2 linked regions of the Aminobacter aminovorans genome follow. The protein of the gene in region 1 interacts with the protein of each later gene in a pairwise test. Links are inferred from orthologs where the notes say so. Each region holds a gene or a part of one and is shown in the gene's direction. Other genes may lie near its edges. The genes, in order: DY201_RS04510 and DY201_RS20560.

Region 1 (9,090 bases):
GTGCCGGTGTTCAAGATCGAGGAAGCGGAAGCAGCCGCCAAGGCGCTGCCGGGCCCGCTCTACGTCGTGAAGAGCCAGATCCATGCCGGCGGCCGCGGCAAGGGCAAGTTCAAGGAACTGCCCGCCGACGCCAAGGGTGGCGTGCGCCTAGCCAAGTCGGTCGACGAGGTCGTGGCGTTTGCCAAGGAAATGCTCGGCAACACGCTGGTGACCAAGCAGACCGGCCCGGCCGGCAAGCAGGTCAACCGCCTCTATATCGAGGACGGCGCCGACATCGACCGCGAGCTGTATCTGTCAATCCTCGTCGACCGTTCGGTCGGCCGCATCGCCTTCGTGGTTTCGACCGAGGGCGGCATGGACATCGAGGCTGTCGCCCACGACACGCCGGAGAAGATCATCACCGTTGCGATCGACCCGGAAAAGGGCGTGACCGCTGACGACCTCAAGGCGCTGAGTTCGGCGCTGAAGCTTTCCGGCGAGGCGGCCAAGGACGGCGAGAGCCTGTTCCCGATCCTCTACAAGGCGTTTGTCGAGAAGGACATGAGCCTGCTCGAGGTCAACCCGCTGATCGTCATGAAGAACGGCCGCCTGCGCGTGCTCGACGCCAAGGTGTCGTTCGACAACAATGCGCTGTTCCGCCACGCCGACGTGCTGGAGCTGCGCGACACCACCGAAGAGGACGCCAAGGAGATCGAGGCGTCGAAGTACGACCTCGCTTATGTCGCGCTTGACGGCAATATCGGCTGCATGGTCAACGGCGCCGGCCTGGCCATGGCGACGATGGACATCATCAAGCTCTACGGTGCCGAGCCTGCCAACTTCCTCGACGTCGGCGGCGGCGCTTCCAAGGAGAAAGTGACGGCGGCGTTCAAGATCATCACCGCCGACCCGGCTGTCGAAGGCATCCTGGTCAACATCTTCGGCGGCATCATGAAGTGCGACGTCATTGCCGAGGGCGTTATCGCCGCGGTCAAGGAAGTCGGCCTCAAGGTTCCGCTGGTGGTGCGCCTCGAAGGTACCAATGTCGAGCTGGGCAAGAAGATCATCAACGAGAGCGGGCTGAACGTCATCTCGGCCGACGATCTCGACGACGCGGCGAAGAAGATCGTCGCTGCGGTGAAGGGAAACTGAGCCAATGTCCATTCTCATCGACAAGAACACCAAGATCCTGGTGCAGGGCCTGACCGGCAACACCGGTTCGTTCCACACTGAACAGGCGCTGGCCTATCACGGCACCAAGATGGTCGGCGGCATCCACCCCAAGAAGGGCGGCGAGAAGTGGGACGGTTCCGTGCCGCTGCCGATCTTCTCGACAGTTGCCGAAGGCAAGGAAAAGACCGGCGCGAATGCGTCCGTCGTCTACGTGCCGCCGGCAGGTGCTGCCGCAGCGATCATCGAGGCGATCGACGCCGAGATCCCGCTGATCGTCTGCATCACCGAAGGCATCCCGGTCACCGACATGATCAAGGTCAAGGCGCGCCTCGACCGCTCCAAGTCGCGCCTGATCGGCCCGAACTGCCCTGGCATCGTCACGCCCGACGAATGCAAGATCGGCATCATGCCGGGCAACATCTTCCGCAAGGGTTCGGTCGGCGTTGTTTCGCGCTCGGGAACGCTTACCTATGAGGCGGTGTTCCAGACCACCAATGCCGGTCTCGGCCAGTCGACGGCAGTCGGCATCGGTGGCGACCCGGTCAAGGGCACGGAATTCATCGACATGCTCGAGATGTTCCTGGCCGACGACGAAACCAAGTCGATCATCATGATCGGCGAAATCGGCGGCTCGGCCGAAGAGGATGCAGCGCAGTTCCTCATCGACGAAGCCAAGCGCGGCCGCAAGAAGCCGATGGCCGGCTTCATCGCCGGACGCACCGCACCGGAAGGCCGTACCATGGGCCATGCTGGTGCAGTGATCTCCGGCGGCAAGGGCGGCGCGGAAGACAAGATCGCGGCCATGGAGGCAGCGGGCATCCGCGTGTCGCCGTCGCCGGCACGTCTCGGCACCACGCTGGTCGAGGCGATCAAGGGCTAAGGCCAAGTGAATAGGGGAGTAGGGCAGTACAGGCAGTAGGAATTCCAGATCATTGCCCTACTGCCTTACTGCGCTACTCCCTTCAAAACAGGAGAGGAGCCAGAGGCTCCGCAGGACAAAGATGGCACGATCCGATCAGGCCAACGACCAATTTTCCCTCACCTCGTTCCTCTATGGCGGCAATGCCGACTACATCGAGGCGCTGCACGCCGCCTATCTCGACGACCCTGAAGCGGTCGACCAGGAGTGGCGCGACTTCTTCGGCGCCCTGAAGGACGACGCCGGCGATATCCGCAAGAACGCCAAGGGCGCCTCGTGGTCGACGCCGAGTTGGCCGTTGCAGGCCAATGGCGAACTGGTTTCCGCGCTCGACGGCAACTGGGGCATGGTCGAGAAGCTGATCGAGAAGAAGGTCAAGGACAAGGCGGTCGCCGTGACCGGCACCGAACCGTCCAAGGCCGACGTGCTGCAGGCGACGCGCGACTCGGTGCGCGCCATCATGATGATCCGCGCCTACCGCATGCGCGGCCACCTGCACGCCAATCTCGACCCGCTCGGCATCGCCAAGCCGCTGGAGGACTATAACGAGCTGTCGCCGGAGGCCTACGGCTTCACCGCCGCCGACTACGACCGGCCGATCTTCATCGACCATGTGCTGGGCCTCGAATACGCGACCATCCGCGAGATGCTCGAGATCCTGAAGCGCACCTATTGCTCGACGCTCGGCGTCGAGTTCATGCATATCTCCGATCCCGAGGAAAAGGCCTGGATCCAGGCCCGCATCGAGGGTCCGGACAAGGCGATCGAATTCACGCCCGAGGGCAAGAAGGCGATCCTGTCGAAGCTGATCGAGGCCGAGGGCTTCGAGCAGTTCATCGACGTCAAGTACAAGGGCACCAAGCGTTTCGGCCTCGACGGCGGCGAGTCGCTGATCCCGGCGCTCGAGCAGATCGTCAAGCGCGGCGGCTCGCTCGGCCTCAAGGAGGTCGTGCTCGGCATGGCCCACCGCGGCCGCCTCAATGTCTTGACCAACGTCATGGCCAAGCCGCATCGCGCCGTGTTCCACGAATTCAAGGGTGGCTCCTACGCGCCTGACGACGTCGAGGGTTCCGGCGACGTGAAGTACCACCTTGGTGCCTCGTCCGACCGCGAGTTCGACGGCAACAAGGTCCATCTGTCCTTGACCGCCAACCCCTCGCATCTCGAGATCGTCGATCCCGTGGTGATGGGCAAGGCACGCGCCAAGCAGGACCAGCTGTTCGGTCGCGCCCGCGGCGAGATCGTGCCGCAGGAAGAGCGCGCCAAGGTGATGCCGCTGCTGCTGCACGGCGATGCGGCATTCGCCGGCCAGGGCGTGATCGCCGAAATCCTCGGCCTGTCGGGCCTGCGCGGCCACCGCGTCGCCGGCACGCTGCACTTCATCATCAACAACCAGATCGGCTTCACGACGAACCCGCGCTTCTCGCGCTCGTCGCCCTATCCGTCCGACGTTGCCAAGATGATCGAGGCGCCGATCTTCCACGTCAACGGCGACGACCCGGAGGCTGTCGTGTTCGCGGCCAAGGTGGCGACCGAGTTCCGCATGAAGTTCCACAAGCCTGTTGTCGTGGACATGTTCTGCTACCGCCGCTTCGGCCACAACGAAGGCGACGAGCCTGCGTTCACGCAGCCGATCATGTACCGCAACATCCGCACCCATAAGACCACGGTGCAGACCTATGCCGACAAGCTGATGGCCGAAGGCCTGATGAACCAGGCCGAGGTCGACAAGATGCGCGCCGACTGGCGCGGCTTCCTCGAAGCCGAGTTCGAGGCGGGCCAGGCCTACAAGCCGAACAAGGCCGACTGGCTTGATGGCGCGTGGTCGGGCATGCGCACGGCCGACAACCAGGACGAACAGCGCCGCGGCAAGACTGCGGTGCCGGTCAAGACGCTGAAGGAAATCGGCAAGAAGCTGACCGAGGTGCCGAAGGATTTCGAAGTCCACCGCACCATCGGACGCTTCCTCGAAAACCGCCGCCAGGCGATCGAATCGGGCGAAGGCATCGACTGGGCAACGGCGGAATCGCTGGCGTTCGGCTCGATCCTGCTCGACGGCAATCCGATCCGCCTGTCGGGCCAGGATTCCGAGCGCGGCACGTTCTCGCAGCGCCACACCGTGCTTTACGATCAGCGCGACGAAAACCGCTACATCCCGCTCAACAACCTGTCGGCGGCGCAGGCCGGCTACGAGGTCATCAACTCGATGCTCTCGGAAGAGGCCGTGCTCGGCTTCGAATATGGCTACTCGCTCGCCGAGCCCAAGGCACTGACGCTGTGGGAAGCGCAGTTCGGCGACTTCGCCAACGGCGCGCAGGTGGTGTTCGACCAGTTCATCTCGTCGGGCGAACGCAAGTGGCTGCGCATGTCGGGTCTCGTCTGCCTGCTGCCGCACGGCTATGAAGGCCAGGGTCCCGAGCATTCGTCGGCACGCCTCGAGCGCTTCCTGCAGCTCTGCGCCGAAGACAACATGCAGGTGGCCAATGTCACGACGCCGGCCAACTACTTCCACATCCTGCGCCGGCAGCTGAAGCGCGACTTCCGCAAGCCGCTGATCCTGATGACGCCGAAGTCGCTGCTGCGCCACAAGCGCGCCGTGTCTTCACTGTCGGAAATATCGGGCGAGAGCTCGTTCCACCGTCTCTTGTGGGACGACGCCCAGTATCTCGGCAACGAACCGATCAAGCTGGTCAAGGATTCGAAGATCCGCCGCGTCGTGCTGTGCACCGGCAAGGTCTATTACGACCTGTACGAGGAACGCGAGAAGCGTGGCATCGACGACATCTATTTGTTGCGCGTCGAGCAGCTCTATCCGTTCCCGGCCAAGGCGCTGATCACCGAGCTCAGCCGTTTCCGCAACGCGGAGATGGTGTGGTGCCAGGAAGAGCCCAAGAACATGGGCGCGTGGTCGTTCATCGACCCGTATCTGGAATGGGTGCTCGCCCATATCGACGCCAAGCATCAGCGCGTGCGCTACACCGGCCGTCCGGCCGCCGCCTCCCCGGCGACGGGCCTGATGTCCAAGCACCTAGCGCAGCTCCAGGCATTCCTCGACGACGCCCTCGGCGAATAAACAAAGAACGGACAGGCAAAAATGGCTACCGAAATCCGTGTCCCTACCCTCGGCGAATCCGTTTCCGAGGCAACCATCGGCAAGTGGTTCAAGAAGGCCGGCGACGTGATCGCCGTCGACGAGCCCCTGGTCGAGCTCGAGACCGACAAGGTCACCATCGAAGTGCCGGCGCCTGCTGCCGGCGTGCTGGTCGAGCTGACCGTCAAGGAAGGCGAAACCGTCGGCGTCGGTGCGCTGCTCGGCACCATCGGTGCCGGCGATGGTGCCGTGGCTTCTCCGAAGCCCGCAGCTGTCGCCCAGGCGTCGGCGCCGAACGCGGCGTCGACCGTCAAGGAAGCCGTCGCGCAGACCGCATCGGTTGCCGGCTCGCCGCCCATCGAAGAGCGCAAGATGCCGCCGGCACCGGCTGCCGCCAAGCTTTTGGCTGAGACCAACCTGTCGGTCGACCAGGTCGCCGGTTCGGGCAAGCGCGGCCAGGTGCTGAAGGGCGACGTGCTCGAAGCCATCGCCAAGGGCGCTTCGGCGCCCGCCGCTGCTCCGGCTGCTGCCGCACCGGTGGTGGCACGCGTTCCCTCTTCAACCGAAGACGCCCCGCGTGAAGAGCGCGTGCGCATGACCAAGCTGCGCCAGACGATCGCGCGCCGCCTCAAGGAGGCGCAGTCGACGGCTGCCATGCTGACCACCTTCAACGAGGTCGACATGAGCGCGGTGATGGCGCTGCGCACCAAGTACAAGGACATCTTCGAGAAGAAGCATGGCGTGAAGCTCGGCTTCATGGGCTTCTTCACCAAGGCGGTGACGCATGCGCTGAAGGAAATCCCTGCCGTCAACGCCGAGATCGACGGCACCGACATCATCTACAAGAACTTCGCCCATGTCGGCGTTGCCGTCGGCACCGAAAAGGGCCTGGTGGTTCCGGTCGTGCGCGATGCAGACCAGATGTCGATCGCCGAGATCGAGAAGGAAATCGGCCGCCTCGGCCTCGCTGCGCGCGATGGCAAGCTTTCGGTTGCCGACATGCAGGGCGGCACCTTCACCATCTCCAACGGCGGCGTCTACGGTTCGCTGATGTCGACGCCGATCCTGAACGCGCCGCAGTCGGGCATCCTCGGCATGCACAAGATCCAGGACCGTCCGGTCGTTGTCGGCGGCCAGATCGTCATCCGCCCGATGATGTATCTCGCTCTGTCCTACGATCACCGCATCGTCGACGGCAAGGAAGCCGTGACCTTCCTGGTCCGCGTCAAGGACAGCCTGGAAGACCCGGAGCGCCTGGTCCTCGATCTCTGATCGAAAAAGGCTTCAAGGGGCCCGGCTGACCGGGCCCCTTTGCTTTCCTGAGCTATGCCGGACTTGCCAGCGGCCGGAGACGCCGTACTGATCAGCTATCTTGCGCTTCGAGGGCGATAGTGGTGATGGAAGCCGCAGCAGCATCGACTGAAATCTGGGTTCTGGGCTGGAGTGTCGTGCTGCTGATCGCGCACATACTGGTGCAGGCGCTTTCGCTCGACCTGTCGGGCGATTTCAGCATCAGGTACCTGCTCAGTTCGCGCGACGACGGCCGCGCGCCGAAAAGCATCGTTTCGGGGCGTCTGATCCGGTCGCTCAACAACATGCTGGAGACCTATCCCGCCTTCATAGCACTTGCGCTGGCGCTGGCGGTGACAGGCAAGACAGGCGAGCTGGGTGCCGTCGGCGCCGTGATGTGGATCGTCGCCCGCCTTGTATATGCCTTGCTGTACGTGGCCGGTATTCCGGTGCTGCGTACGCTCGTCTGGTTCGTTTCGATCGCCGGGCTGGTCCTGATGGTCGTGCGCCTGATGACGTAACATCGCTGCCTGAAGAAACCGAAAGAGACGGTCGCATGGCTTTCGAACCCGACATTCCCCCTGTTCAGGTCCATCTCTGCGTCAAGCAGGGCAAGGAGGCGATCGCCTTCTACGAAAAGGCGTTCGACGCCGTCGAAACCTTCGAGCAGATGGCCGATGACGGCGTGCGCGTGCTGCATGCCAACCTCGCCATGTTCGGCAGCGAGGTGATGCTGCATGACGAGTTTCCCGAATTCGGCGGCGATGTGTTGTCGCCGCTCTCCCGTGGCGGCGCCAGCATGACCGTCAACATCAATTTGAAGCTGCCCGGCCAGGTCGACCAGGCGGTCGAGCGGGCAGTGGCGGCCGGTGCGAAGACTGTGATGGAGCCAGACGACATGTTCTGGGGCGCACGCTACGCCAAGATCCAGGATCCGTTCGGCCATGTCTGGGCGTTCAATGCGCCCTTGGGCAATGGGTCACTGGGCGCGCAGTCGGGGAGTGACAAGGCATGACGCAATATGCGTTCGAATTTGCCGGCCTGCTGGCCGTATTCTTGGTGCTGATGGTGGTGCCGGGTGCCGATTTCGTCATGGTGGTACGCCAGAGCATCGTGCATGGCCGCCGTGCCGCCATCATCACCAGCTTCGGCATCGGCGTGTCGCTGCTGTTTCATGTCAGCTACACCATCCTGGGCATCGGGCTGATCGTGTCGAAGTCGTTGCTGCTGTTTTCGCTGATCAAGTGGGCCGGTGCGGCCTATCTGCTCTACCTCGGCATCAAGGCGCTTCGCGCCGGGCCGATGGAGATGGCGTCGGTCGAGGTGCAGGAGGGCGCAGGTGAGCCCCGGGAGATTTCTGCTGTGCGCTGCTTCCTGACGGGCTTCGTCACCAACGCGCTCAACCCCAAGGCCGTGCTGTTCTTCCTGCCGCTGTTCACGGCGATGGTCAGCCACGAGACGCCCGCCGCGGTGAAGGGCGTCTACGGGCTGCTGATGGCCGTGGTGCTGATTACATGGTTTGTCGGCGTGTCGATGTTCTTCACCATGGCCTCGGTACGCGAGCGCTTCGTCGCCTGGGGCCGCTGGTTCAACAAGGTGACCGGCATGATCTTCATCGGGCTTGGCGTGAAGCTCGCGACCGTGCAGGCTGGCTGATGCGGCTTCAGGCACTGATCACGGCTGTTGCGGTGCTGTCGGCGACGGTGGCGCAAGCGGCATGCCCGATCGAGCTTGCCGTCTATGGCGACCGCGACGGTGCCGCCGAGATCGACTTCCGGCCGACGCTGGAATCGGCAACCGTGACCAACAGCTTCAAGATGGTGATGGACAATTCCATCGTGCTCGACGGCGTGGTGATGTGGTCGCAGGACGTGGCGCGGCCGAACGGCATGCTGATGCACCAATGCCCGGAAGGTGACGTGACCGGCGAGGAGATCGAAGCCTGCACCGTGTGGCAGGGCGTGATCTACAGCGTCGACGAGCAAGGCAATGTCGGGCTTCTGCCGCGCGAGCGGATCGCGGCGGCTGCGCCGAAGAAACTTATCTTCTCCGATCTCGGCCATGGGCTGAGGTCGTCCGCAGCCTATGGTCCTGACGGCTTTTCCAAAGTGCCGTGGGACGTTTTCGAGCTGAAGGGGTGCCAGGAATGAGCGCTCAGGGAAAAGTCCTGCTGGTAACAGGCGGCAGCCGCGGCATCGGTGCCGCCATCTGCAGGCTGGCGGCCAAGGCCGGCTATCGCGTGGCGTTCAGCTACGTGTCGAACGATGTTGCGGCCAGTGCGCTGGTGGTGGAGCTGAAGTCAGTCGGCGGTGAAGCCATCGCCATCAAGGGCGATGTCGGCAGCGAGGCCGATGTGCTCGCCATGTTCGCCGAGGTCGATCGCGCCTATGGCCGGCTTGATGCCTTCGTCAACAATGCCGGCGTCGTCGATATGAAGGCGCGCGTCGACGAGATGAGTGCTGCCAGGCTCGAGCGCATGATGCGCATCAACGTCGTCGGCTCCATTCTCTGCGCACGCGAGGCGGTCAAGCGCATGTCAAGCCTGCATGGTGGTGCGGGTGGCGCCATCGTCAACATCTCGTCGGCGGCAGCCTCGCTCGGCTCGCCCGGCGAATATGTCGACTACGCCGCCTCCAAG
Region 2 (8,531 bases), 3.2 Mb from region 1 along the record:
ATCGTCGGAGCCGACGACATGAACTCGACCAGTTCGCCGAAGAAGGGGCGATCCTTGTGGACGGCGTAGAAGCCTTCGGCCTCGCGACGGCTCATCCAGACGCGCTTCGAAGCGACGACGCGCAGGCCGGCGTCTTCGAGCATCTTGGTGATGGCGCCGGTCAGGTTGCGGCGGGTTGCGTCCGGCTTGATCATCGAAAATGTGCGTTCGATCGCCATGTCTGGTCCTTGTGATCTCTGGGATTTGCAGTGTGGCGGGGTCTATACAGGCCGCCCGCCGCATTGCCAAGGGGCTAGGCCGCCGCAGCCACGCGGGCAGCCAGGCCGCCATGCAGGGCGAGGCAGCGGCCAAACCAGGCAGCGATCGGGTCGGCGTCGTCGAGCAATCGGTAGGGCATGGCGATGCGGGCCCATTGCAGCGCGCCGAACACGATGTAGTCGGCAAACAGCGGACCGTCGCCGCCGACAAAGGGCTGGTAGGCAAGCATGCTGCGCAGCGGCTCGAGCGATGCCCTGAAGCTGGCGAGCCCGGCATCGCGCCCTGCCGTCACCTCTTCGAGCGTCTTGCCGAAACGCTGCTCCCGGCTGCCGCGGAAATAGGCGGCATTGGCCCCGTCCTGCATGGCGTGAAGGGCGGTCAGCGCGGCAGCACCGATATAGGGATGGATCGTCAACTGCGACCAGCGCTCGACGAAGCGGGCATGGGCCTCGCCGCCGGCGCCGGCAAACAGCGACGGACGATCCGGATAGGCATGTTCGAGATAGAGCGCGATGGCGAAGGAATCGGCGACCACATGATCGCCGTCGCGGATGACAGGCACGGTTTTGGAAATGCCGCCTTCGACCGCCGCTACGTCGAGAAAACGCGTCGGCACGGTGCGGTATTCGAGCCCCTTATGCTCCAGCGCCATCGCCACCTTCCAGCAATGCGGGCTGAACGGGCGCGCCATATCGCTGCCGACGAGGTCGTAGAGGAGAATGGTCATTGGCGGCTGTTCCCGATGGGCTGTAGTAAGAAGACGATTTTCGAAGCATTCAGGGAATATCGGATGAAACAGCATTTCATGATGTTGGCGGCGTATAATCAATGGGCCAACGAGCGTGTCTATGACGCAGCAGCCGAGCTCGAAACGCAAGACTATGAGCGCGACACCGGCGCCGTCTTCAAGTCGATGAAGGGAACGCTCAATCATCTGCTGGTCGCCGACCGTGTCTGGCTGAAGCGTTTCACCGGCGAGGGCGATGCGCCATCTCAGCTCGACGCCATCATCCATGCCGACTTCGCCAGATTGCGCGCTGCGCGCCAGGCCGAGGACAGGCGCATCGTCGAGTGGATCGGTTCGCTCGCCGACAAGGCGTTCGCCGGCCGCTTCACCTACATGACCATCACCGACATGCGCACCATCTCGCAGCGGCTGGCGCCGGCGCTGATGCATCTTTTCAACCACCAGACGCATCATCGCGGCCAGGCGCACATGATCCTGACAGTTCTCGGGCGCCCATCCGTAGCTCTCGACCTGATCTATTTCCAGCGCACCGAAGACGGCAGAGCATTCGCTTGAAGTTGCATAAAATTTTATGCTTCTGGCCAACATAATTAAAAGGATTCAATCGTCTACTGTTGCATGTAACGCAATTCAGGTGGTCAGTAAAAAAGTTGAAGATGTCTGGGGGGAATGTGAAACTTATTGACACGCGGGTGCGTTACTAGGTCAGCAGCCAGTCTCGTGGCTGGGTGCTGTGATCGGCAACCACAGGGAGACATCCATGACTAGTATATCGAAGGCAATAGCCAAGACACTGGCGGGTGGTATCGTTTTCGCGGCGCTCTGCGCGCCAGCCAGCGCCCTGGACATCGGCGACCGTAGCAAGGGCCTCGGCGTCTCTGTCGACATCGGCAACAGCAATTCAAGAGGACTTGGCGTCGATGTCGGTGCAACCGTCGGTGGTTCGGGCGGCGTCAATGCAGACGTCAACGCCGATGTCGGCGGCAGCAAGGGCCTGGCTGATGCCAAGGCCAATGCCTCTGTCGGCGGCAACAAGGGCCTGACGGCAAATGCCAGCGCCAATGTCGCCGGTAACAAGGGCCTGGCCGACGTCAAGGCCAATGTCGGCCTCGGCGGCAACACGCTCGCCGATATCGGCGTCAACATCGGCGGACCCGGTATTGCCGGTCCTGGCGGTCCCGGCGGACCGGGTGGTCCTGGTGGCCCCGGCGGCCCCGGCATCAACCCCGGCGTCATCGGCGGCATGTCGCAAGCCCAGGTCGCTGCCTATGTGAAGCGCTGCAAGATGGTGCTGTCCAACCCGGGTGCATTCGAGAGCGACCTGCGCGAACTGTGCAAGCTTTTGCGCACAGCCAGCCGCTGACGTCAGCCAAAGCTGACATCAGGCAAAGAATTCGGACGGCCCGCGATCTGCGGGCCGTTTCGATTCCAGCCGGCAGCCGGCCCGCTACCTCTGACGACCCGGTACGTATGACGACCCGGTACGTGTGACGACCCGGTACGTGTGACGCCCCGGTTGTTGTAATGACCGGTCTTTGTCATGAGCTGTCTGGATCATCGGATAGGTGCGTCTGGGCAACGTGACTTGCCTTGTTTTCGATCACGATATCGGCCAGACGAGGCAATGGTGGCTCTGCCCGCTCCGGGCGCCGGCAGCCTGCCTCGTTTCAGGCCATCTCTTTTTCAGGATCGACCTCCGTGCGCGCATTCGGCGACAAGACCGGCCAGGCCATCGTGCTGTTGCTCATTGCCGGTTCCGGCATGGTGGCGATCGCCCGGGGCATGAGCCTGACCTTCCTGGCCATCCGCCTGCAGGGCGATTTTGGCCTGAGCCCGGCATGGATCGGCGTGCTGATCGGCACCGGGCCGTTGCTCGGCGCTGCCATAAGCCCGTTTGCCGGCACCATTTCGGACCGCATCGGCCGCCGCGTGGTGCTGGTGACGGCACTTCTGTTTGCCGGGCTTGGCCTCGTCGGCCTTGGTCTGGCGCAATCGGTCGCGGCCTTTGCGCTGGCGCATATCGTCTCGTCGGTGTCGGCTGCGGTCTACGAGCCGGTGTCGCGGGCGCTGATGAGCGATGCGGCGCCTGAAAAGTTGCGGCTCAATATGTTTTCGTGGCGCTATCTCGTCATCAATGCCGGCTGGGCGGTCGGGCCGATGATCGGCCTGGCCATCGGCGCCAATTCGCCCTTGCCCTTCGTCATTGCCGGCATTGTGCATTTCGTCTTTGCCGCGGCGATCTTCGCTGTCGTGCCGGCAGCGCTTGCCGAACGCGCCGGACAGGCCACGCTGCAACAGGCGCCCGGGCTGCGCCGGCTCGGTGCCGCTTTGCGCGACCGCCGGCTTTTGTTTTATGTCGGCGGCGGCACGCTGTTGATGGCGGTCTATGGCCAGTGGTCGGTGACCTTGTCGCAATATCTGACCACCAATGTCGCAGACGGCATGAAGATCTTCGCCTGGCTGGTCACCACCAACGCCGCCGTGGTGGTGCTCGCCACAGCACCGGCGCGTCTGGTGATCGAGAGGATCGGGCCGTTGCGGGCGATGGTGCTCGGCTGCCTTTTGTTCCTCGGCGGCGAACTCGGCTTTGCCGTCTCCACCGACGCCGCCATGCTGATCGGCTTCATGGTGCTGTTCACCATCGGCGAGGTGCTGGTCGTGCCGGCCGAATATGTGCTTGTCGACAGGATCTCCAATGACGGCAATCGCGGCGCCTATTTCGGCGCGCATTCGCTGAGTTCGGTCGGCAATTTCATCGGCCCGCTGTTTGGCGGCCTGGCGCTGGGCGCCTTTGGCGGGCAGGGCATGTTCATGCTGTTTGCCATGCTGGCCGCCGGAAGTGCCGTGCTGTTTGCCATCGGCCACGCCGCGCCGCCGCCTGCAAGGTCAGACGGCGCGGCGATCGATGCGACAGGCGAGATCGCAGGCGAAGCGCTGCACCGCAGCCACAGGCCGGCCTTCGCCTGATCGCCAGGCAGCGGCCCTTTCCCTCATGCGTCCGCGCTAATGGCGCGGCGCGCTCTTGCCATATCGGCAACTCTCGGCCAAAACCGCCACGCCATGCTCATCATCAATGACCTTTCCCTCCGCATTGCCGGACGCCTGCTTCTCGACCACGCGTCGCTGACCCTGCCTGCCGGCACCAAGGCCGGCCTGGTCGGCCGCAACGGCACCGGCAAGACGACGCTGTTCAAGGCGATAACCGGCGACTTCAGCTCGGAAACCGGCAGCATCAGCCTGCCCAAGAACACGCGTATCGGCCAGGTCGCGCAGGAAGCGCCCGGCACCGAGGAGCCGCTGATCGACATCGTGCTCAAGGCCGATGTCGAGCGCAGCGCCCTTCTCGCCGAGGAGCAGAGCGCCACCGACCCGCACCGCATCGCCGAGATCCACATCCGCCTTGCCGACATCGACGCCCATTCGGCCGAGTCCCGCGCCGCCACCATCCTCGCCGGCCTCGGTTTCGACGACGAGGCGCAGAAGCGGCCGGCGTCGTCATTCTCCGGCGGCTGGCGCATGCGCGTGGCGCTTGCCGCCGTGCTGTTTTCCGAGCCCGATCTTCTGCTGCTCGACGAGCCGACCAACTATCTCGATCTCGAAGGCACGTTGTGGCTCGAGAACTATGTCTCGAAATATCCGCACACCGTGCTCCTGATCAGCCACGACCGCGACCTGCTCAACCGCGCCGTCAATTCGATCGTCCATCTCGACCAGAAGAAGATGACCTTCTGGCGCGGCGGCTACGATCAGTTCGAGCGCCAGATCGCCGAGCAGCGCGAGCTGCAGGAAAAGGGCCGCGTCAAGCAGGAGGCGGCCCGCAAGCACCTGCAGTCCTTCGTCGACCGCTTCCGCGCCAAGGCGTCCAAGGCACGCCAGGCGCAGTCGCGCATCAAGGCGCTGGAGAAGATGAAGCCGATCGCAGCACTGATCGAAGACAATGTGCGCCCGTTCAGCTTCCCCGAGCCGGTCAAGACCGTGGCCTCGCCGATCGTCGCGCTCGACCGCGTCAGCGTCGGCTACCAGGCCGACAAGCCGATCCTCAAGAAGATGACCTTGCGCATCGACGCCGACGACCGCATCGCGCTCCTCGGCGCCAACGGCAACGGCAAGTCGACCTTCGCCAAGCTTCTGGCCGGCCGGCTCAAGGCCGAGACCGGCTCGGTGACGATCGCGCCCGGGCTCAAGGTGGCGATCTTCGCCCAGCACCAGCTCGACGATCTCCGGCCCGAGGAAAACGCCTATGAGCATGTCCGCCGGCTGATGCCGGAGGCGCCTGAATCGAAGGTCAGGGCGCGTGTCGCCCAGTTCGGCCTGCCGACCGAAAAGATGAACACCGCCGCCAAGGACCTGTCCGGTGGCGAGAAGGCGCGGCTGCTGATGGGTCTTTCGGCCTTTGACGGGCCGAACCTGTTCATCCTCGACGAGCCGACCAACCACCTCGACATCGACAGCCGCGAGGCGTTGATCATGGCGCTCAACGAGTTTCCGGGCGCCGTCATCCTGATTTCCCACGACCGCCACCTGCTCGAGGCGACGGCCGACCGGCTGTGGCTGGTCAAGGATGGAGCGGTCAATCCTTATGACGGCGATCTCGAGGACTACAAGACGCTGGTAACCGGCGTGTCGGGCGACCGGCGCAAGGAGCGCGAGGCCGACAAGGCGTCGAAGGCCGACAGGCGCCGCGAGGCCGCGGCGCGGCGCGCCGCGATGGAGCCGCTGGCCAAGGAAATCCGCGCCACCGAGGCGCTGATGGACCGCATCCGCAAGCGCATCGACGGCATCGAGGACCAGCTCGCCGATCCAAAGCTGTATGAAAAGGACCCGACGACGGCGACGCAGCTGGCCAAGGAGCGTTCGCAGCTCGGCGCCCAGCTCGCCCAGAACGAGGAAAAGTGGCTGACCATGTCGGCCGAATATGAGGAAGGCGTCGCCGAGTAGGCGGCTGCGGCCCCCTCATCCGACCGCTGCGCGGCCACCTTCTGCCCGTTGGGGAGAAGAGCGAGCGGCAACTTTGCAAACCTCCTCTCCCCTCGGGGAGAGGTCGGCCGAACGAAGTGGAGGCCGGGTGAGGGCGCACTGGCCCTACACGGCAAGCCGACATCAGGGTAAAAGGGCGCCATGAACCAGCACGCCAAGATCAGGATCGGCCATTCGGCCTGCCCGCATGACTGCCCTTCGACCTGCGCGCTCGAGGTCGAGCTGCTCGACGACAAGCGCATCGGGCGTGTGCATGGCGCCAAGTCCAACAGCTATACGGCAGGCGTCATCTGCGCCAAGGTCGCCCGTTATGCCGACCGCGTCCACCATCCCGACCGGCTGCTGAAGCCGCTGGTCCGCGCGGGCGCCAAGGGCGACGGCAACTGGAAGGAAGCGAGCTGGGAAGCAGCGCTCGACCTCGTCGCCGAAAAATTCATCGCGGCGGAGGAGCGTTACGGCTCGGAGACCGTCTGGCCCTATTTCTACGCCGGCACGATGGGGCTGGTGCAGCGCGACGGCATCGAGAGGCTGCGCCACGCCAAGAAATATTCCGGCTTCTTCGGCTCGATCTGCACCAATCTGGCCTGGACCGGCTATGTCATGGGCACAGGTGCGCTGCGCGGCACCGATCCGCGCGAGATCGGCAAGTCGGACTGCGTCGTCATCTGGGGCACCAATGCGGTGGTCACCCAGGTCAATGTGATGACCCATGCGATCAAGGCGCGCAAGGAACGCGGCGCCAAGATCGTCGTCATCGACATCTATGAGACGGCGACGCTGAAGCAGGCCGACATGGGGCTGGTGCTGAAGCCCGGCACCGACGCCGCGCTCGCCTGCGCCGTCATGCATGTGCTGTTCCGCGACGGCATGGCCGATCGCGCCTATCTCGAAAAATACACCGACGACCCCAGGGGGCTGGAAGCGCATCTCGCCGACAAGACGCCGGAATGGGCGGCCGCAATCACCGGTCTGTCGGTCGAGGAGATCGAAGCCTTTGCCCGGCTCGTCGGCACCACCAAAAAGACCTTCTTCCGCCTCGGCTACGGCTTCTCGCGCCAGCGCAACGGCTCGATCAACATGCATGCCGCACTGTCGATCCCGGCGGTGACGGGGGCCTGGCAATATGAGGGCGGCGGCGCCTTCCATTCCAATTCTGGCATCTTCAAGCTCAATGGCGAGCTGCTCGAAGGCACGAAATTCCGCGACCCCGACATCCGCTATCTCGACCATTCGCGCATCGGCCCGGTACTGACCAATGCCGAGGACGCGCTGTATGGCGGCCCGCCTGTGACCGCGATGCTGATCCAGAACACCAACCCGGCAAATGTCGCGCCCGAGCAGCGGCTGGTGGTCAAGGGCATGCTGCGCGACGACCTGTTCACCGCCGTGCACGAGCAGTTCATGACCGATACGGCCAAGCTCGCCGACGTCGTCCTGCCGGCAACGATGTTCCTCGAGCATGACGACATCTACAAGGGCGGCGGCAACCAGCACATCACGCTGGGGCCGAAGCTGATCGACCCGCCGGAAGGGCCGCGCACCAACCACTATGTAATCGAGGAGCTGGGCAAGCGGCTTGGCGTGTCTGATATGCCGGGCTTCGGCATGACCGAACGCCAGCATATCGACGTCATGCTGGAGAAGAAGGGCCTCGGCAATTTCGACAGCTTCAAGGACCAGAAATGGGCCGACATGCAGCCGGAATTCGACAGCGCCCATTTCCTCAAGGGCTTTGGCCATCCCGACGGCAAATTCCGCTTCAAGCCGCAATGGAATGGCGGTGCCGCACCCAACAAGCCGCCGCGCAGCATGGGCATCTTCGGCCCGGTCGCGCAGCTGCCCGAATTCCCCGATCATGTCGACCTGATCGAGGTGGCGGACGAACAGCACCCGTTCCGCCTGGCGACGTCGCCGGCGCGCAACTTCCTCAACTCGACCTTCGCCGAGACGCCGGTGTCGCGCGAAAAGGAGGGGCGGCCGGAACTTCTGATCCATTCCGAGGACGCCGCAGCCCTCGGGATCACCACCGGCGACCGCGTCGAGATCGGCAACATGCGCGGCGAGGTCGTTTTGCATGCCCGCCTGTTCGACAAGATCAGGCGCGGCGTCGTCATCGCCGAAGGCATCTGGCCGAATTCCGACCATGAGCGCGGCGAAGGCATCAACGTGCTGACCGGCGCCGACGCCCCCGCACCTTATGGCGGTGCCGCCGTGCACGACAACAAGGTCTGGGTGAGGGCGGCGTAGGGGCCGTCCCACAGCCGCAGCCGCATCGAAGCCGGTTGGGCGATGGCGCGGAATTGGCTGCTCGCTTGTTGGGGAGCAGACGCTATGTCGCCCCGCCGGGGCCGGTCAGATACGCCGGCTCGTGCCGCTGCTTGACCGACATCGAGAAAGCGTCTGGCAGATTGCGCCATCTTTCGCTGACGCCTTGCAGTTTACCGGTCGAGACATCGTTAACCGAACGGCGCAACATGAAAGCGGCCATTCTGCAGCCGACCGATTGCGTCCGTTCGATGACAGGAGACGAAGACGACCACAGCGGCCC

What was found.
Region 2: the proteins of DY201_RS04510 (region 1) and DY201_RS20560 interact in binary tests that used the Escherichia coli proteins (3 or more experiments, as listed by UniProt). The link is inferred for Aminobacter aminovorans from one-to-one orthologs.

Annotation. Positions count from the first base shown.
Region 1 is NZ_UFSM01000001.1:928,928-938,017, forward strand. Bases 1,849-5,344 are described here. They hold DY201_RS04510 (2-oxoglutarate dehydrogenase E1 component), read left to right. Parts: upstream 1,849-2,153; coding sequence 2,154-5,144; downstream 5,145-5,344. Other genes in these bases: sucD (succinate--CoA ligase subunit alpha), read left to right, coding at 1,849-2,032; odhB (2-oxoglutarate dehydrogenase complex dihydrolipoyllysine-residue succinyltransferase), read left to right, coding at 5,166-5,344. Outside these bases: sucC (ADP-forming succinate--CoA ligase subunit beta), read left to right, coding at 1-1,131; more of sucD, read left to right, coding at 1,136-1,848; more of odhB, read left to right, coding at 5,345-6,434; DY201_RS04520 (MAPEG family protein), read left to right, coding at 6,560-6,973; DY201_RS04525 (VOC family protein), read left to right, coding at 7,009-7,467; DY201_RS04530 (LysE family translocator), read left to right, coding at 7,464-8,108; DY201_RS04535 (hypothetical protein), read left to right, coding at 8,108-8,602; DY201_RS04540 (SDR family oxidoreductase), read left to right, coding at 8,599-9,090. UniProt on the Escherichia coli protein: E1 component of the 2-oxoglutarate dehydrogenase (OGDH) complex which catalyzes the decarboxylation of 2-oxoglutarate, the first step in the conversion of 2-oxoglutarate to succinyl-CoA and CO(2).
Region 2 is NZ_UFSM01000001.1:4,163,027-4,171,557, reverse strand. Bases 3,569-6,505 are described here. They hold DY201_RS20560 (ABC-F family ATP-binding cassette domain-containing protein), read left to right. Parts: upstream 3,569-4,066; coding sequence 4,067-5,944; downstream 5,945-6,505. Other genes in these bases: DY201_RS20555 (molybdopterin-containing oxidoreductase family protein), read left to right, coding at 6,125-6,505; DY201_RS20565 (MFS transporter), read left to right, coding at 3,569-3,973. In the rest of the region: ndk (nucleoside-diphosphate kinase), read right to left, coding at 1-218; DY201_RS20580 (glutathione S-transferase family protein), read right to left, coding at 293-985; DY201_RS20575 (DinB family protein), read left to right, coding at 1,049-1,561; DY201_RS20570 (hypothetical protein), read left to right, coding at 1,767-2,369; more of DY201_RS20565, read left to right, coding at 2,705-3,568; more of DY201_RS20555, read left to right, coding at 6,506-8,230. UniProt on the Escherichia coli protein: Genetic data indicate it may be involved in ribosome assembly or function.